DNA from 4 places in the Vibrio sp. BS-M-Sm-2 genome. Region 3 is predicted to be linked to each of the others. Evidence: predicted binding sites of a transcription regulator. Region 3 holds the regulator's gene; each other region holds the start of a gene.
What was found. The regulator MetJ, encoded in region 3, represses methionine synthesis genes. The targets are predictions, from matches to a motif close to TTAGACNTNTANANGTCTAA.
Positions count from the first base shown of each region.

Region 1: a site for MetJ is predicted at 2,951-2,970, ahead of metK (methionine adenosyltransferase). Genes of this name have one in related genera too.
Region 2: a site for MetJ is predicted at 3,024-3,043, ahead of metA (homoserine O-succinyltransferase). Genes of this name have one in related genera too.
Region 4: a site for MetJ is predicted at 1,815-1,834, ahead of metN (methionine ABC transporter ATP-binding protein MetN). Genes of this name have one in related genera too.

Region 1 covers NZ_CP167894.1:2,382,462-2,387,636, reverse strand. The annotation lists gene epd (erythrose-4-phosphate dehydrogenase) at 1-495, opposite strand, end outside; gene tkt (transketolase) at 710-2,704, opposite strand; gene metK (methionine adenosyltransferase) at 3,062-4,216, shown strand; gene AB8613_RS11025 (DUF2189 domain-containing protein) at 4,585-5,175, shown strand, end outside.
Region 2 covers NZ_CP167894.1:329,507-334,681, forward strand. The annotation lists gene AB8613_RS01420 (diguanylate cyclase) at 1-436, opposite strand, end outside; gene AB8613_RS01425 (M20/M25/M40 family metallo-hydrolase) at 695-1,801, shown strand; gene AB8613_RS01430 (DUF3859 domain-containing protein) at 1,931-2,353, opposite strand; gene AB8613_RS01435 (ATP-binding protein) at 2,423-2,791, opposite strand; gene metA (homoserine O-succinyltransferase) at 3,067-4,008, shown strand; gene pilW (type IV pilus biogenesis/stability protein PilW) at 4,178-4,945, shown strand; gene rlmF (23S rRNA (adenine(1618)-N(6))-methyltransferase RlmF) at 5,035-5,175, opposite strand, start outside.
Region 3 covers NZ_CP167894.1:2,193,120-2,198,294, forward strand. The annotation lists gene rpmE (50S ribosomal protein L31) at 118-336, shown strand; gene AB8613_RS09965 (malic enzyme-like NAD(P)-binding protein) at 669-1,976, shown strand; gene metJ (met regulon transcriptional regulator MetJ) at 2,184-2,504, opposite strand; partial or broken gene AB8613_RS09975 (O-succinylhomoserine (thiol)-lyase) at 2,713-3,893, shown strand; gene AB8613_RS09980 (bifunctional aspartate kinase/homoserine dehydrogenase II) at 3,896-5,175, shown strand, end outside.
Region 4 covers NZ_CP167894.1:2,672,934-2,678,108, reverse strand. The annotation lists gene treR (trehalose operon repressor TreR) at 1-650, opposite strand, end outside; gene AB8613_RS12335 (MliC family protein) at 740-1,075, opposite strand; gene gmhB (D-glycero-beta-D-manno-heptose 1,7-bisphosphate 7-phosphatase) at 1,139-1,723, opposite strand; gene metN (methionine ABC transporter ATP-binding protein MetN) at 1,931-2,965, shown strand; gene AB8613_RS12320 (methionine ABC transporter permease) at 2,955-3,638, shown strand; gene AB8613_RS12315 (MetQ/NlpA family lipoprotein) at 3,720-4,529, shown strand; gene AB8613_RS12310 (carbohydrate porin) at 4,641-5,175, opposite strand, start outside.

The DNA of each region.
Region 1 (5,175 bases), 190 kb from region 3:
GGTGCATGAACCGTTGGAAACGATTCGATGGTCGGCTTCGATGGTATCGTGATTCACACCATAGATAATGGTGTTATCAAGATCATTAGCACCAGGATGTGAAAACAGTACCTTTTTCGCCCCAGCAGCTATGTGCGCTAGACCGTCAGCTCGGCAACCGTAAACACCGGTACAGTCGAGTACAATATCCACCTCAAGATCACGCCAAGGCAACAACTCAATATCAGCAAGGTGCAAGATACGAATTGTGTCGAAGTCACCTTTATCTTCCGCACCAATGCCGTGATGGACATAGATGTGCTCTTGGTCGTTGGAGATCTTCTTACCGAAGCGGCCGTGACTGGTGTCGTACTGCAATAGGTGAGCCATAGCGTCAGGCTGAGCAAGCTCATTGACAGCTACTACTTTGATTTGTTGGCTTTTGCCACTTTCATAAACAGCGCGTAATACATTACGCCCTATTCTTCCAAATCCGTTTATCGCGACTTTTAGCATAGTTCCGTACATCTAACCAAAATTTCGTGCGACAGATGATAACTTAATCCTACCCAAAAGGCATTACTTGAATAACTCAGCCTACTTAGGACAGATTGTTCTGCTGCGTATAAAGATGAGTCTAGGAGAAAACAAATCCCAGAGACAAAAAACCGAGCTCAGCGCTCGGTTTTTTCCTTCATTTAACTGTTAGCACAAGGCCATCAGTCAATGATTATGCAAGAAGCTCTTTCGCAGTGTTTACTACGTTTTCAGTAGTGAAACCGAACATCTTGAATAGCTCGCCTGCTGGTGCAGATTCGCCGAACGTTGTCATACCGATGATCTTGCCACCGAAACCAACATACTTGTACCAGAAGTCAGCGATGCCAGCTTCTACTGCGATACGAGCAGTAACGTCAGATGGAAGCACAGACTTACGGTATTCAGCGTCTTGCTTATCAAACGCGTCGGTTGCAGGCATAGAAACTACGCGTACTTTCTTGCCTTCAGCTGTTAGTTCAGCAGCAGCGTTAACCGCTAGTTCAACTTCAGAACCTGTTGCGATAAGGATAAGCTCTGGCTTGCCTTCACAATCTTTCAGGATGTAACCACCCTTAGCGATGTTTGCTACTTGCTCAGCGTCACGATCTTGTTGTGCAAGATTTTGACGAGAGAAGATCAGAGATGTAGGGCCATCTTTGCGCTCGATTGCCAGTTTCCAAGCCACTGCAGACTCAACTTGGTCACATGGGCGCCATGTGCTCATGTTTGGAGTCAAACGTAGAGAAGCGATCTGCTCAACCGGTTGGTGAGTAGGACCATCTTCGCCTAGGCCGATTGAATCATGAGTGTAAACTTGGATATTCTGAACTTTCATCAGAGCAGCCATACGCATTGCGTTACGCGCGTATTCCATGAACATTAGGAATGTTGCGCCGTATGGTACGAAACCACCGTGCAGAGCGATACCGTTCATGATCGCCGTCATACCGAACTCACGTACACCGTAGTGGATGTAGTTACCAGAGAAATCAGCTGCTTCAAGAGACTTAGAACCAGACCACATGGTTAGGTTCGAAGGCGCAAGGTCAGCAGAGCCGCCCATGAACTCTGGAAGCATTTGACCAAACGCTTCTAGTGCGTTTTGAGATGCTTTACGTGAAGCGATGTTTGCTGGGTTAGCTTGAAGATCAGCAATGATTGCGTTTGCTTTCTCTTCCCACTCAGCTGGTAGTTCGCCGTTAGTACGACGTTTGAATTCTGCTGCTAGCTCAGGGTAAGCCGCTGCGTATGCGTCAAACTTAGCATTCCACGCAGCTTCTTTAGCCGCGCCTGCTTCTTTTGCATTCCACTCAGCTGCGATATCTGCTGGGATTTCGAAAGGACCGTGTTCCCAACCCAACGCAGCTTTAGTTGCTGTGATTTCATCAGCGCCTAGTGGAGCACCGTGACAGTCATGCGTACCCGCTTTGTTTGGCGAACCAAAACCGATAATAGTTTTAGTACAGATAAGTGTTGGGCGAGGATCTGCTTTAGCCGCTTCAATAGCAGCGTTGATAGCATCAGAGTCGTGACCATCTACTGCTGGGATTACATGCCAGCCGTAAGCTTCAAAACGCTTAGGTGTATCGTCAGAGAACCAACCTTCAACTTCACCATCGATAGAGATACCGTTGTCATCCCAGAAAGCAACCAGCTTACCAAGACCAAGCGTACCTGCTAGAGAACATGCTTCGTGAGAAATACCTTCCATCAGACAGCCATCACCCATGAATGCATAAGTGTAGTGGTCTACGATGTCGTGGCCTTCTTTGTTGAACTGCGCAGCCAGTGCTTTCTCAGCCATTGCCATACCAACAGCGTTAGTGATGCCTTGACCTAGAGGACCAGTCGTTGTCTCGATACCAGGAGCGTAACCGTACTCTGGGTGACCTGGAGTCTTAGAGTGCAGTTGACGGAAGTTCTTAAGGTCTTCAATTGAAAGCTCGTAACCTGCAAGGTGAAGCAGAGAGTAAATCAACATTGAGCCGTGGCCGTTAGACAGGATAAAACGGTCGCGGTCAGCCCACTCTGGGTTTGCTGGGTTGTGGTTCAAGTGGCCACGCCAAAGAACTTCAGCGATGTCAGCCATACCCATAGGTGCGCCTGGGTGGCCTGAATTTGCTTGTTGAACACCGTCCATGCTAAGTGCGCGGATTGCATTGGCTAGATCTTTACGAGAAGGCATGTCTGCTCCTGAGTACATAAGCGATTTAAAAAAGAGATAATTGCTAAAGTTTTCATTTTTATTAGCGCGGGTATTCTCTCAAACGACTATTGCTACTGCAAACGTTTTACTGGCATTTTAACGGTCATTTTTCGCAATTTTCGAACATTTACATCACTTAGCAATGGCTTACCCTGTTCAAGACGCAAACGTTTAGTTATGACATATCATAAAAAAGAGCTTGTAATTCGACCGCTGGAATTTAGAATAGCCGTCTAGATGTAGAAACACCTACAAAATATACTGTATTTAATGGCGGCGCTTCCTGACTTGCGACGCCATAAACTATTTACACCAAAAACTAAAAGTGGAGCTCTCATGGCTAAGCACCTATTCACTTCTGAATCTGTTTCAGAAGGCCATCCAGATAAAATTGCAGACCAAATCTCTGATGCTGTTCTTGATGCCATCTTGGAACAAGATCCAAAAGCACGTGTTGCTTGTGAGACTTACGTTAAAACCGGCATGGTTATGGTTGGCGGTGAAGTAACAACGTCTGCATGGGTTGATATCGAAGAAATCACTCGTGAAACAGTGCGTGAAATTGGTTACGTTCATTCTGATATGGGCTTTGACGCTGACTCTTGTGCTGTTCTTAACACCATTGGTAAGCAGTCTCCGGACATCAACCAAGGTGTTGATAAAGAAGATCCTAAAGAGCAAGGCGCAGGCGACCAAGGCATCATGTTTGGTTACGCGACTAACGAAACACCTATCCTAATGCCAGCTCCAATTACTTACTCTCACCTTCTTGTTAAGAAGCAAGCTGAAGTACGTAAGAGCGGTAAGCTTGACTTCCTTCGCCCAGATGCAAAATCTCAAGTTACGTTCCAATACGACCAAGGTAAGATCGTTGGTATCGACGCTGTTGTTCTTTCGACTCAACACTGCGATTCAGTAACAACACCTGACCTACGTGAAGCAGTAATGGAAGAGATCATTAAGCCAGTACTTCCTGCTGAGTGGATCAACAAAGACACTAACTTCTTCATCAACCCAACAGGCCGTTTCGTAATCGGTGGCCCAATGGGTGACTGTGGTCTAACTGGTCGTAAGATCATCGTTGATACCTACGGCGGCGCAGCTCGTCACGGTGGTGGTGCATTCTCTGGTAAAGATCCATCAAAAGTTGACCGTTCTGCAGCTTACGCGGCTCGTTACGTTGCTAAAAACATCGTTGCTGCTGGCATGGCCGACCGTTGCGAGATTCAACTGTCTTACGCTATCGGTGTTGCTGATCCAACATCTATCATGGTTGAAACGTTTGGTACTGAAAAAGTAGCTCACGAAATCATCATTGAAGCAGTTCGTCAAAACTTCGACCTACGTCCATACGGTCTTCAAGAGATGCTGAACCTTCTTCAGCCTATCTACAAGCAGACAGCGGCATACGGCCACTTTGGTCGCGAAGAGTTCCCTTGGGAAGCGACTGACAAAGCAGCAATCCTTGCGGACTTCGCTGGCCTAAAATAATTTAGCCACTGCGATTTGTTTCTTTAAAGCCCTTACTTCTTAGTAAGGGCTTTATTTTTATGTACTTACCGAACTCTCATTCACCATACTCTTCTCTAATACCCTTCTTTACCGTTAACCACTTAGTATAAAAAGCCACTGATAATTTGTGTTTTCTAACACTACTGACAATAGTTAAGGTAACTCCTAAGCGATCAAGCTCACATTTAACTTAAATTAATTCAGTCTGATAACGCTCGTTAAATGCACGCTAGAACAAAAACTAGGATGACAAAGAGCAATTTAGCTCAACCCCATAACTCTCACACAAGCCACATCGATGAGCCTTATGGAATTATAACTAGGACGTTATTTAACTAGGGGGATCTATGCCTCGTACCGCGCACCCATCCGAACTGAACGATAAAAAACACAAGGTCAGCGATAAGGATTACGCTCGCACCATTCCTTGCAACCAAATCAGTATTTCTGCACCCTTTCATTGGTTGTCGCTTGCTCTGCATGACTTAGTAAGAATGCCATTAATCAGCGCATTTTACGGATTGTGCTTTATGGGAGCGGCAATTGCGATTGTTCAACTTGTCCAATGGCAAGGAACACACTTGGTCGTAATGCCAAGCCTTATCGTGTACATGCTGATAGGGCCGTTTCTTGCTCTGGGCTTATATGACGCAGCCTGGGAAAGAGAAAAAGGCCACAACGCCAGCCTACTGCACTCGATGAAAGCCATTACTCGCAACTCCACCCACCAATGGGCCTTTGCGATTGTATTGATGGTTGCGATGATATTCTGGATGCGTATTGCTGCGTTATTGCACGCACTCTACCCTTCAGTGCAAGGTGCACCATTGGCTGAGTTCGCTCCCTTCTTAATTACGGGTTCTGTGATTGGTTTTGTTATCGCAAGCCTCATATTTAGCATCTCAGCATTTTCAATTCCGTTAATGATGGAGAGACGC
Region 2 (5,175 bases), 1.7 Mb from region 3:
TGATGTATTCGATCGCCAACTCAACTAGAGATTGGGCCTTTAGCCAACCCATATGTTCGTGTTGTGCGAGTGCTTTAATCTGTCTGACGTATTCGGAAACCGCTTCGGTATCCAGTTTGTGTTGGGCGAAGTTCGACAAAATCATCAATTCGTAAGCACGATAGATGGCTTTATCTTGGTTTGGGAACTTGACTTGCAGAGCTTCGAGTTGTTTGGAAGCTAGATTAGGATCACCACGGGATATATCGAGAATATCAATCAATGCAGATCCATATTGAGAGAGTAATAACTCTTTCTCTGGACTATAAACACTCGGGTTTGCAGGGCGAATATGCTTTAAATCGTCGTCATAAGTTGGATAGAGCAAATACAGCCCAAGCACAACACTCATCAGAATGACGAGAAGGAATGAACCTAACACATTGTTTCTATTCATTTATCTGTGCCATTATTGATTGTATTCCAATTTCATCGACGTTTTACAAAGCGGCTAAACATTATACCCGACAGATATACAGATTAAAATCCTGTGCACTGGTAGATCTGAGTAGTGTTTTTCTCATTAAATAGAATAATCAGGTAACTTTCTTGATTTAACTCAGACAATCATCTATCACATTGGCGTTATAGTAATTTTCCTGTTCCTACCTCCGCGGCTTCTTTAGAACAAGCGGAAGCATAATGAGAATTAACAATGACCCAAATTAATGAACAACGTCTTGTAGAACATTTCTGCGATCTAGTGAAAATTGATAGTGAATCTCGTAACGAAAAAGCGATTGCTGAAGCTTTAGCTGAGCAACTCGGTGAACTAGGTTTTAAAGTTCACAAACTGGCGGTTCCTGAAGAAGTGTCTAATGGTTTCAACATTTACGCTCGTCTTAATGGCACTCTTCCAGGCAGCACAGTGTTCAGCTGCCACATGGACACTGTAACGCCAGGCATCGGCATTGAGCCAATCATCGAAGACGGCATCATTCGTTCAAAAGGCAACACAATTCTAGGTGGTGATGATAAGTCTGGCATCGCAGCTATCATGGAAGCAGTTCGCGTAATTAAAGCTGAAGGCCTAGCACACAAAACCATTGAAATTGCATTCACAGTATTCGAAGAAGGTGGTCTATTTGGTTCTTTGAACTTCGATATGTCTTACATTCAATCTGAGCACGCTATTGTACTAGATACGGGCGGTCCGATCGGCACTATCGTAAATGCAGCACCTGGCCAACAGAAAATCGTTGCTAAGATTAAAGGTCGCCCTGCTCATGCTGGTCTAGCACCAGAAGAAGGCATCAGCGCGATTCAAGTGGCAGCAGACGCTATCACTAAGATGAACCTGCTTCGTATCGATGAAGAAACAACAGCAAACGTTGGTATTATTGAAGGCGGTCAAGCGACTAACATCGTAATGCCAGAGCTTAAAGTGGTTGCGGAAGCTCGTTCCCTAAACGGCGAAAAGCTAACAGCGCAAGTCGAACACATGATCTCGACATTCGAAGAGAGCGCAAAGCAGTTCGGCGCTGAAGTAGAAATCGAATCAACTCGTGCTTACGATGCATTCGTTATTGCAGACGATCACCCGCATATTCTTTCGATCAAATCAGCGTTCGAAAAGCTTGGCGTAACGGCAAACACCAAACGCACCGGTGGCGGTAGTGATGCAAACAACTTCAATGCGAAAGGTCTAACAACCGTTAACCTATCGACTGGTATGGCGAAAGTACACACCACTGAAGAGTACATCGCAGTGAAAGACATGGTTGCTATCACTGAGTTTGTTGTGGCTTACGTAACACAATAATCTTACTTGTGAGCTAGATGGAGACTACCATTTAGCTCATATCAAAAAGCCGAGTCGCCCCATGAGGTGCGACTCGGCTTTTTATTGTCTTGCGTTTAGCCTAAAACTAACGTTTACCAGAAATTTCGTCTAAAAACCTCGACGCTTCCAGAACTGGCTTTCGTCTTTTGCTACTAGGTCGAATGTCTTATCTGCGATGATGTTGCCTTTTAGCTCGACCGTCATACGCCATTTACCTAGCTTGTTCGAGACAGGCGCCCAAATAGTGTCACCTAAGTAAAAATCCCAGTCATTGTTGCCGACATACTCTTCGCCATCGAACGGTTCAAGTACCTCACCTTTATCAGTGATGATGTTCGGGTGATAAATGCAGTAACGAATCTTCTCGCCTTTGGCTTTTTTTATATTCAAGATATAGCCAAACTCCACGTCGATTTCAGCATCAACGATGGTGGTGAACTCTTGGATTTTTGGAAGGTCTTTAGATTTTGAATCCCATGTGGAGTAGATACCATAAGAGGTCATGTCGACCACAACAGAGCGCTTTGCCATTTCAATCTTTACCTTGGAGTTATTCTATTAACTTTATGTTATTTGCCATTCAGCCAATCAAGCTCAAGGCTATTCTTGCCAATCTTTCGCCATTCGCTTGATCACTGAAGGTTCAATATTGTGAATAGTGCCATAGTTCTCTCGGCAAACTTCAATCACCAAGTCAGCGTTGTATTTGAGTGCAAGTTGACGATAAGCCTTCATTTCCCATTGTTTGATGAAGGTATTTGAGACCACGACATCAAGGCCTTGCTTTAGACCATTTTCAGCCGTGTTCTGACACCACTCATGTGCTTGTTGCAGCTGCCTAGGGTCAAAATGGTACTCACCTTGCTCATTCACATAATACATATCGGCTTCGACATGTAATGCATCGTAGGTCTTTGCCTTTGTTGATTTACCCGAGCCAGGCAACCCTCGAATGAGTATTAACTTCATCTGTCACTTTATAGGCTAATTCGAAAACATGAGTTTATCGTAAATAGTAACGAGTTTCTCTGATAACTGCCTTTACTCTGCGTCCGAAAACCAAGTCCTTACACTAGAGTCAGGTAATCACTGAATACTACGAGACTCCCCTCGAAGCCCGTGGATTGCTTCTGATAGAAAACACAAATAATTTACATCTATCCATTTTGCATATCGACAAGCGTATCAAACTACTATAGATTTAGATGTATAGACGTCTACATATCTAGCTTAGGGAGAAAGCTGTGCCTATTCGCATTCCAGACCAATTGCCAGCATCTGATGTTCTTCGTGAAGAAAACATCTTCGTTATGCCGTTATCAAGAGCATCGACACAGGAAATTCGTCCACTTCGAGTCTTGATCCTCAACCTAATGCCGAAAAAGATTGAAACTGAAACTCAATTTTTACGCCTACTATCAAACAGCCCATTGCAAGTGGACGTAGAGCTGCTGCGCATTGATGACCGACCAAGTAAAAACACACCGACTGAACACCTTGATAACTTCTACCGCCAATTTGAAATGGTCAAAGGAAGAAACTTTGATGGATTGATCATCACTGGTGCGCCGCTTGGCTTGGTTCAATTTGAAGATGTTATCTACTGGGATCATTTAAAAACCATCATGGAGTGGGCAAACAAACACGTGACTTCAACTCTATACGTATGTTGGGCGGCTCAGGCTGGTTTGAAATTATTGTATGATTTGCCTAAACGTACTCGTAAAGAGAAGCTGTCTGGTGTTTATAACCACGAGATACATAACCCATACCACCCTATTTTACGTGGCTTCGACGATACATTCTTGGCACCGCACTCTCGCTATGCTGACTTCTCTCAGGAGTACTTAGCTGAGCATACTGACCTTGATGTTCTTGCGACTTCTGATGTTGCGGGTGTATATCTAGCGGCGACCAAAGATAAGCGAAACGTGTTTGTAACAGGTCACCCTGAATACGACTCCCATACACTTCACAATGAATACATTCGTGATTTAGGTGAAGGCATGGAGCCTGTTATACCGATCAACTACTACCCGAACAACAATCCAGACAACAAGCCTGTTGCAAGCTGGCGTAGTCATGGCCACTTGTTGTTCTCTAACTGGCTAAACTACTGCGTTTACCAACAAACGCCTTATGATTTGGATCATTTCAGCGAAGAAAATTTCACTAAAGACGATTAAGTTCTTTATTCCGATTCAAAAACACATAAAGCCGTGTTCAGTAGATTGTTGATAAAACGACGAATTGGACGCGGTTTTTTTATGGTGGTTGAGTCGCATTCCATAATAGATTTAACACTTCAATGGGTTTGATTTCATATGATGGGTTGGTGTTCATAAGGAGCTTCACATGCCTGCCAAGCCGTCATTCTCAAACCCGATTTCGTCATCCCGACCCCGTCCATTATCAAGCGTGGTTCTACTCGCCTTGATTTCGTTGGTCGGTTGCGTCTCTGTTACTGAGGGGCCACCAAAAATTGAAAGTGACCCTATTGCGATGTCTGAATCTCGAATCGAATTAGGTTTGGGCTATATGGGACAAGGCAATATGGTAAGAGCGCGTGAAAATCTTGAGCTCGCAATTAAACACGCACCTAGCTACTACCGTGCTCGGCTTTCAATGGCGCATTACTACGAACAAGTGGGCGAAGTAGACGAAGCGAGAACCACTTACCGCAAAGCGCTCAGTCTCGATTCAAGAAACGGCAATGTATTGAACAACTACGGTACATTCTTGTGTAAACAAGGCGAATACGAACAAGCCGATAAATACTTTAATCGTGCTATCGACCAGCCCTACTACTACTTGGTGTCTGCAAGTTATGAAAATGCCGCGTTTTGCGCATTTAAGGCTGGCAATACCGACCAAGCGAAGTACTACTTCAGCAGAGCGATTGACCACGATCCAAACCGCGTAAAATCGATACTACAGTTATCAAAAATTGAAGTGAGTGACGCCAATTACAATGACGCTCGACTCCGTTTATTCAAATTCCACCAGCGTTATGGCTATCAAATTCCATCGCTTAAAATCTTGGTCGATCTCGAAAACAAAGCAGGTAACAGAGCTCTAGAACAGAAATATCAGAGTAAGTTAGATGAGTTACTTTCTGCTTAGCGTATATGCAAAACACAAAAAACGGGCTTGTTGCATTAACAACAAGCCCGTTCGTAATTTCAGCTTAATATCTTAACTAAGTGTAGCGGCTATTTGAGCGCAATCCACTCTTGTCTTTGCTCGTCGTCCATAAAGGTCCATGCGATAAAGCGACTTACCTTCTGCCCTTGCGACATTTCTACCACTTTCACTTGTTTAGCTCGTAGCTTACCAAGCTCTGAACGAACCAT
Region 3 (5,175 bases):
TAAAGGTATGGCTTCATCACTCTTTTGTGTCGATGCGGTGTCTTTATTTCTTTTTTAAACTACGTGTGGTGTGCGGCTTAGAATCGTATAGCGACACGGCCTACTTGAGGTTATCCCATGAAAGCTGGAATCCACCCAGAATACAAAGCAGTTTCTGCAACTTGTTCTTGCGGCAACACATTTGAGTTCAACTCAACGCTAGCAAAAGAATCAATCCACCTAGACGTATGTGACAAATGTCACCCGTTCTACACTGGTAAGCAACGTATCGTAGATACTGGCGGCCGTGTTGATCGCTTCAACAAGCGTTTCGGTGCTCTTTCTAGCAAGAAGTAATTCTCGCTATTTAGACATGAAAAAGGACACTTCGGTGTCCTTTTTTGTTGCCTGTAATTTGAGAAAGCAGTGACTTTCATTCAAGCTTCAATCCCGCCTAACGATAAGGTGCCTACCTTTCTATTGCAGGGCAATTCCTTGCGTACCTCTCTTCACCAAATTCAGCTCGAAAGTTCAACAAGCGACAGTAATTTCAACTGCTCACTGGTCTTATTAGTAGTGAAATCTCGTTTTTTAATGAGACAGAGGCTTCAACCACCTAGGAACTTTGAAGTACATCCATTAACATGAACAAGATCCCCCAAATAATAATACCCTAGGAACCTACACCTATGTCTGAAGACAGCAGCCAAGCTCAATCCTCTCAAGCGTTATCATCTGAAAAATCGTTATCGCCTCAAGAACAATTCCGTCAGCAAGCTCTTGATTACCATGAGTTCCCAATTCCTGGCAAAATTGCCGTAGAACTGACGAAGCCTGCAAACTCTGCAGAAGACCTAGCACTTGCATACAGCCCAGGCGTAGCCGAGCCTGTTCGCGAGATCGCACAGAACGTCGATAACGTTTATAAGTACACAGGTAAAGGCAACATGGTTGCAGTTATCTCTAACGGTACAGCGATTCTTGGCCTAGGTAACCTTGGTCCTATTGCTTCTAAACCTGTTATGGAAGGTAAAGCGCTCCTGTTTAAGCGTTTTGCTGGTTTAGATTCTATCGATATTGAAGTAAAACACCGCACAATCGATGAGTTCGTTGATACGGTTGCGAATATCGCAGATACATTCGGCGGTATTAACCTGGAAGACATCAAAGCACCAGACTGTTTTGAGATTGAACGTCGCCTGATTGAACGTTGTGATGTTCCGGTATTCCACGATGACCAACACGGTACTGCGATTGTGACAGCAGCGGGTATGCTGAACGCGATCGAACTTCAAGGTAAGAAACTTGAAGAGTGTAAGATCGTTTGTTTAGGTGCTGGCGCAGCTGCGGTTGCTTGTATGGAACTACTGATTAAGTGTGGCGCTCAGCGTGAAAAAATCTACATGCTTGACCGTAAAGGTGTGATCCACACTCGTCGTGATGACCTAAACGAATACAAAGAGCTGTTCGCAAACAATACCGACAAGCGTACGCTTGAAGATGTTATCGAAGGCGCTGACCTGTTCTTGGGTGTATCGGGTCCTAACCTGCTTCCAGCAGAAGCTCTAACGCTGATGGCTGATAAGCCAGTTGTGTTTGCATGTTCAAACCCAGATCCAGAGATCAAGCCAGAGCTTGCTCACGAAGTTCGTTCTGACCTTATCATGGGTACAGGCCGCAGTGATTACCCTAACCAAGTAAACAACGTACTTTGTTTCCCATTCATTTTCCGTGGTGCACTAGACGTGCGTGCGAGCGAAATCAATGACGAAATGAAGCTAGCGGCGGTTAAAGCGATTCGTGAACTGGCGAAAGAAGAAGTTCCAGCTGAAGTACTAGCAGCTGCGGGCGAGACTGCACTGGAGTTCGGTAAGGGTTACATCATTCCTAAGCCAATGGACCCACGTCTACTTCCTCGCGTAGCAAAAGCAGTAGCAGAAGCGGCTGTTGAATCTGGCGTAGCTCGTATCGAGATGCCTGCTAACTACATGGCATAGAAGCATATGGCATAGAGACTGGATGACATAATCTTCTGGTATCGTCGTTTCGTTATCGAGACGAAAAGAATAATAAAAAACCGACTCATCTGGAGTCGGTTTTTTTATGTCTATCATTCACAGCGCAGTCATAAAAAACAATGCGCGGTGTGATAAATAGGGTTCAGCTAGAGCGAATCAATAATGAAGGCAGTGACTGAGTTGTTTTTATTCTTCGTCAAACGCTTCGAACTCGATGCCCATTTCTGTCATCAGCTTTTTCACTTCAGCAGGGATATCGTCAGGACGGTCTTTACGAAGGTCTTCATCCGTTGGTAGTGGTTGGCCTGTGTACGCATGTAGAAAGGCTTCGCACAGTAGCTCACTGTTTGTTGCATGGCGTAGGTTGTTAATCTGGCGGCGAGTACGCTCGTCAGTTAGAACCTTTAACACTTTTAGAGGGATAGAAACTGTAATCTTCTTTACTTGTTCGCTTTTCTTTCCATGCTCAGCATATGGGCTTATGTATTCACCATTCCAGTCGGCCATTGCGTACCTTCATCACTTTAGTTGTTAGAATAAATTAATAGTGGTGATTTTAGCGGGATTTACCGCCATAAGCAAAGACATATGGACGTCTAGAAGTGTTGACGTCTCACGTTTATGAAAGTAAAGTGAATAACATATATCTAACACAGCCGCAAAATGCCGACAAGCAGCTGTGATTCTCAGACGCAAAACTTGTAAGGAAGCACCTATGAGCAGCCGGAAGCCAGCAACCATCGCAGTACGTACTGGTATCGAGTCAGACACGCAACACCATGCCGTTGTCCCACCTATTTATCTTTCGACTAACTATGGGTTTCCCGCTTTTGGTGAAGTGCCAAAGTACGATTACACCCGTTCTGGTAACCCAAATCGCGGTTTATTAGAAACGGCACTGTTTGAGCTTGAATCGGGTAAAGGCGCGGTTGTCACTAATTGTGGTACCTCGGCGCTTAACTTATGGGTTTCTGCTTTCCTAGGCGGCGATGATCTTATTATCGCACCACACGACTGCTACGGCGGTACTTACCGTCTGTTTAACACTCGCTCACTCAAAGGTGACTTTAAAGTTCTGTTCGTTGATCAATCGGATCAAGCGGCGCTGGATGCGGCGATCGCGCTTAAGCCAAAGTTGATCTTAATTGAAACACCATCGAATCCTTTGGTTCGTGTGGTTGATATTGCAGAAACTTGCCGTAAAGCGAAAGAGGTTGGTGCTCTGGTTGCTGTCGATAACACGTTTTTGACTCCAGTGTTCCAAAAGCCTTTAGAACTGGGTGCGGATTTTGTTATCCACTCAACCACCAAGTACATCAACGGACACTCGGACGTTATTGGTGGCGTTGTCGTCACGAAAACTGAAGAGCACGCTGAAGAGCTAGCATGGTGGGGCAACTGTATTGGTGCGACCGGCACACCATTTGATAGCTACATGACTCTACGTGGTATTCGTACGCTAGGTGCGCGTATGCGAGTTCACGAAGAAAGCTCACGTGAAATTCTGGCGTCTCTGCAGCAGCAAGAGCTCGTCGGCACGATTTACCACCAAGCCTTCCTGAACATCCGGGTCATGATATCGCGAAGAAGCAGCAGTCTGGCTTTGGTTCAATGCTGAGCTTTGAGTTTGCGGGCTCATTCGAGGCGCTTAAATACTTTGTTGATAAGTTAGAGCTGTTCTCTTTGGCGGAATCGCTGGGTGGTGTGGAAAGCTTGATTTGTCACCCTGCTTCGATGACTCACCGTGCAATGGGCGAAGAAGCGCTGGCAGAAGCGGGTGTTTCTCAACAGTTACTGCGTCTTTCTGTTGGTCTTGAAGATGCAGAAGACTTGATTGATGACCTCAAGCAAGCGTTTGAAAAGACACAAGGCTTTATTGCTGAAGGGGAGGGTTAATAATGGCAACCTTTCGCCAGCTACATAAATTTGGTGGTAGCAGCTTAGCGAATCCTGAGTGTTACCAGCGCGTGGTCAACATTCTTAGAGAATACTCATCAGCCACTGACTTGGTCGTGGTGTCGGCAGCGGGTAAAACAACTAACCGCTTGATTGAGTTTGTTGAAGCGCTCGATAAAGATGGTCGTATCGCTCACGAATGTTTGCAAGCACTTCGTCAGTTCCAACTTGAGCTGATTGAAGCGCTGCTTGAAGGTGAGTCTGCGGCTCAGCTAACGGCCACTATTCAGCAAGAATTTACCGCTTTGGGTGAGTTAACGGCTCCTCTAAGCGAAGCGCAAAAAGCACAAGTGCTAGGACACGGTGAGGTTTGGTCTTCACGTCTGTTAGCCGCTTTGTTGTGCCAACATGATTTACAAGCGGTTGCTCAAGATGCTCGTGCCTTTTTGCGTGCAGAAGTAGGTGCTCAACCTGAAGTTGACCGCGCACGTTCTTATCCTCTGATTAAAGAAGCTTTGGCGCAGCATGCCCATTGCCGTGTCGTTATTACTGGCTTTATGGCTCAAAATACTGAGGGTGAAACGGTTCTACTCGGCCGTAACGGTTCGGATTACTCAGCAACTGTAATTGGTGCTTTGGCTGAGGTTGAACGCGTAACAATTTGGAGTGATGTAGCGGGCGTTTACAGCGCAGACCCTCGTTTGGTATCGGATGCGTGCTTACTACCTCTGCTTCGTCTTGATGAGGCCAGTGAATTAGCTCGTTTAGCGGCTCCAGTGCTTCACAGTCGAACGCTACAGCCTGTGGCTCAAAGTGCTATGGATCTCAGCTTACGCTGCAGCTATCAGCCGGAGGCGGGCTCTACACAGATAGAGCGTGTACTGGCATCGGGGCGTGGCGCCAAAATCATTACTTCTCTGGATGAAGTTCTTATCGTGCAGCTGACCTTTGGTCACGGCCATGATTTCGATCGTCTAGAGAGTGAAGTGCTTGAAGGGCTTAAACGCGCTCAACTGGAGCCGCTGGCTTATGAGCTTGAACCGGATCAACACTGCTTGCGTCTTGCCTATACGGAAGAGATCGCTGGTGGTGCATTAGAATATCTACAAGACCATGCGATTGAAGCTGAGATTAAGCTAAAAGAGGGTTTCTCTTTGATTGCTGCCGTGGGTGCTGGCGTGACTAAGAACCCGAACCATTGTTACGGTTTCTACCAGCAGCTTAAGAGCTCGCCAGTTGAGTTCATCTCGGAAGCGAACTCTGGCTTGAGCTTAGTGGCTGT
Region 4 (5,175 bases), 480 kb from region 3:
TGAAGTTGACCAGTGCGATAGTTTGCCACCGAACCTGTGTTTTCACACCAATCGAGATAAGCCTTAAGACGCAGTTCACCGGTTGATTTGTCGCTAGGATCAACCCCGATGAAGCCAACCTCAGAGATCCCCTGATCCGACAGATGCGCTAACGCACTATTGATCACCTGTTGGTTATCATAGTTAATCGACGTCACGTTCTCGGTATCCAGAGCAATAACCACCGCTTTGTGTTCCCAAGCTTCAATCGCAGGAATATCGCAATCAGTAAAACCAAACACGATTATGCCGTCTACATTGCGGCGCTTGAGAACCTGAAGGTGCTCATTGGCTTTTTCTCTATCTAGCTGGCTTTCCATGATCACGACATCGTAATCCGCTCGATACAACTCAGCCAACATAGTGCTAACTGCTTTGTTTTCAGAAGGGGAATCCAGACGAGAAATGATGACACCGATGACTTTTTGACTGCCACCACGCATCGACTGCGCAGACTTTGAAGGCGTGTACCCAGATTCTTGAATTACTCTTTCCACCCTTTCTCGGGTTTCAGGTTTCACTTTTGGATCATTGGTCAGAACGCGAGATACGGTTGACTTACCAACACCGGACAGCTTAGCAATATCGAGAATAGTGAGTTTTTTGCTCATAAAAAGTCTAACGTTAAAGGGAAGAGAAGAAAAAGTGAGGGCATACCCCCTCACTTAACTGTTTGTAAATCCTAGAAGTTAACTATGACTTACTTTCGGCAATTTTTATAGACGACACGACCAAGTTCTAGACGCGCGTTGTCACCTTTAGTGCGTAAAGTGACGCTATTGATCAGTTCAGAGGTTCCATCATCTAAGATGTACTTCGTTCCTGAACCTGCCGATATTTGAGTTAGGCGATATTCATTCTCTGGCAAACGTAATACCGCTTTTTCATTACCAAGGTAAGCGACCTTAAATGAAGCGTCAGACTCACATTGATAAGTCACGAATTGATCGTCCGATACTGCACCATCAGGCGCTGCGGATTTAGAACACCCGAATAACGCTACCGTACATAGAGATGCTATCAACAATGCTTTCATACTGCGTTCCTCATCTTTATATAGTGAACAACACTTATATCTAAGTGAAGGAGACTTAGTGTCTTAACCTTTTAAGAAAGCTGGCACGTCTTTAATGCTATCAAGCACAACGCTCGCCAAGGCTTCACCTTTTTCAGTGATTGGTTTGCCTGTTCTTACTAAGACTTTAGTACCAACGCCTGCTGCTTCTGCAGCCATCATGTCTTCAGCTTTATCGCCGATCATGACCGAGTTAGCCATATCAATCTTCAGAAAGTCACGAGCAGAAATGAACATACCTGGCTTTGGTTTACGACATTCACAATCTTGCTTGTAGTCACCAATACCGTGTTCAGCGTGGTGCGGGCAGTAATAGATGCCATCAAGCTCAACGCCGTTATCAACAAAGTTCCAATCCATCCACTGCGTTAAAGAAAGAAAACGGTCTTCACTAAACATGCCGCGAGCAATGCCTGACTGGTTAGTCACTAGCACCAATAAATAGCCCATATCTTTAAACGCTTTCGCCGCTTCAAACACACCGTCAATGTATTCAAAGTCATGCTCATCATGTACGTAGCCGTGGTCAACGTTAATCACACCATCACGATCTAAAAAAACAGCAGGTTTAGACAAAATTTTGTTCTCTATCAACTCTCTATTAATCATTAATTATTACACGCTTTATTTGCTTCATCACTATCTATTTAGTTTTGCGTTCGTTAACGAATTGTTTCTAGCTTAGCCATACAATCGACGTTTAGCCGTCTAGACGTAAAAATATCTATTGACTTAGATCATAGAACACCATAGCATCGTCTGTAAATCGAGCGAGCTATCGACATATTATTCTGTTCTACCTGCACGGGTTTCTCTATGATTAAAGTGAATCAAGTCAACAAGGTTTTTTATCAAGGTACTAAAGAAATCAATGCCTTAATTGATATCAACCTCCACATTCCTCAAGGTCAAATCTTTGGAGTCATCGGCTCTTCAGGTGCAGGCAAAAGTACCCTAATCCGCTGTGTAAATATGTTGGAAGCACCGACCTCTGGTGAAGTGATTGTTGACGGTATCGACCTAACAAAACTCAGCAAATCAGAACTTAGCGAAGCGCGCCGTAACATCGGCATGATATTCCAGCACTTCAACCTGCTGTCTTCTCGTACTGTATTTAACAATGTAGCACTGCCTTTAGAACTTGCTGGTAAAGATAAAGCGATTATTGAAGCAAAAGTGAGTGAGTTACTTGAACTCGTTGGCTTAGCGGATAAGCGAGACACCTACCCGACAAACCTAAGTGGCGGTCAAAAGCAGCGTGTTGCGATTGCTCGTGCACTGGCCTCTGATCCGAAAGTATTGCTGTGTGACGAAGCGACCAGCGCATTGGACCCTGCGACCACTCAATCAATTCTTGAGCTACTGCGTGAAATCAACCGCAAGCTGAACATCACTATCCTGCTTATTACGCACGAGATGGATGTAGTGAAAAGCATTTGTCACGAAGTGGCGATCATTGGCGGTGGTGAATTGGTAGAGAAAGGCACAGTTGGTGACATCTTTGCTCACCCTAAAACTGAACTAGCGCATCAATTCATTCGTTCAACGTTGGATCTGACGATCCCTGAAGATTACCAAGCACGCCTGCAAGAGACTCGCGTAAACAGCAGTTACCCGTTGGTACGTCTTGAGTTTACGGGCGCAACGGTTGATGCTCCGCTGATGACTCAGATTGCACGCAAATTCAATATCGATGTCAGCATCCTAAGCTCTGACCTTGATTACGCCGGCGGCGTGAAGTTCGGCATGATGGTTGCTGAACTGTTCGGTAATGAAGCAGATGATAATGCTGCTATCCAATTCCTACGCGACAACAATGTAAAAGTAGAGGTGCTTGGTTATGTCCTTTAGTTTCAACGAGATTGCTGACTGGATCAGCCTTAACGGTAACCTTCTATTAGGTGCAACCGGCGAGACGCTTTACATGGTTGCAGTTGCGGGCATTGTTGGCTTTGCTGTCGGTATTCCATTAGGCGTGATTCTACACACGACTAAAAAAGGTGGCCTGTTAGAGAACACCAAAGTAAACAAGATTCTAGGTGCGATTGTGAACGTGGGTCGTTCAGTGCCTTTCTTAGTGTTGATGGTTGCGATTATCCCACTAACTAAGATGCTGATTGGTACCTTCATAGGCACAACAGCAGCGATTGTTCCATTGACGATTGGTGCTATCCCATTTGTGGCTCGACTTATCGAAAGTGCACTACTTGAAGTACCAACAGGTCTAGTAGAAGCGGCTCAATCAATGGGCGCAACACCAACACAAATCATCAATAAGGTTCTGCTTCCTGAAGCACTACCGACTATTATCAACTCAGTAACGATTACGCTAGTGACACTTGTGAGCTACTCAGCAATGGCGGGCACGGTTGGTGGCGGTGGTCTAGGTGATGTCGCGATTCGTTACGGATTCCACCGTTACGATGTGACCATCATGGCTGTAACGGTAGTGATGTTGATTGTGCTTGTACAAATTATTCAATCAATCGGTGATTCCTTAGTTCGCCGCGTTGACCACAGATAAAGACTCAGCGCTAAAACGCAAACTCTCTAAGACAAGAGTCGTCTGAACCAAATTAAATAGATTTATTAAAAGGAGATTATTATGAAATTTAGCCTTAAAGGTTTACTTACTATCGCAGCAGCGGCATCAGCGCTAGTACTAGCAGGTTGTGGTGATAAAGAAGTTGATACTTCTAAAGTAAAAGTTGGCGTAATGGCAGGTGCTGAAGCGCAGGTTGCTGAAGTTGCAGCGAAAGTAGCAAAAGAGCAGTACGGCCTAGACGTTGAACTGGTTACTTTTACGGATTACGTAACGCCAAACGCGGCACTGGATGATGGCTCTATCGACATCAATGCATTCCAACACGCACCGTACCTAGATCAGCAAGTGGCTGACCGTGGTTACAAACTGACTATCGCTGGTAACACGTTTGTTTACCCTATCGCTGGTTACTCTAAAGAAGTGAAATCTGTCGACGAAATCCAAGACGGTGCTCGTATTGCGGTACCAAACGATCCAACAAACCTAGGTCGTTCTCTACTGCTTCTTGAGCAACAAGGTCTTCTTGAGCTTCGTGAAGGTGCTGGTCTTCTAGCAACAGTTCGTGACATCGTTAAGAACCCTAAAAACCTAACGATTGTTGAACTAGACGCAGCACAACTGCCACGTTCTCTTGATGATGTAGCGCTTTCTATCATCAACACAACTTACGCAAGCTCTATCAACCTGACTCCACAAAAAGATGGCGTATTCGTTGAAGACAAAGATTCTCCTTACGTAAACCTAATCGTTTCTCGTGAAGACAACCTAAACGCTGAAAACGTACAGAACTTCGTTAAAGCTTACCAAACTGAAGAAGTGTACAACGCAGCTTCTGATATCTTCCAAGGTGGCGTAGTTAAAGGTTGGTAATCACCTAAACTTTTCAGCATCGTATAGATACCCGAAGGGGCTGACATAACGTCAGCCCCTTTTTTATTTACGGCAGTTTTTATGTACCGAATTTCGTTAGAAAGGCTCGGCTTACCACCAAGCTTCCACTTGCATACCGACACTCATTTCACTGTTCTTACCTTCACCGAAAGCATTGTCATTTTCAGCATCATTTAGGTAAGTGGCAAAGATACGGAACTCGGGACGAGACCAGAAACCCACTTGTGGAACCCAAGCTTGAGCGATTGTAAATTTACCACCCGCACCATCTTTGTTATCGATAGTTTCAACAAAGCCACCAATTTCAAGAATGGTACGCATGCGCTTGTCCCACTTATAAAGCGGACGAATTACCGCACTGAAAGAGTCATCATCACTATTATTGGCGCCAACACCGGTTGAAGCAGCATAACGGACAGTGTGGCCAAACTCGATGTTCTCACCGATCGCAAGCACGCCCCAGTTAATCAATCGGAAGCCATCGGCGTCATTGTTGTTGGCATCACGAACGATGCCTTTACCTGTCCCAAAAGTCGTCATCTGCTCGGCATAACCAGAGTTAGCAACCTGTAGAATAGTTTTGTTGAAGCCACCTGAAAGATTTTGATTCAAGCTTGCCGTTAGC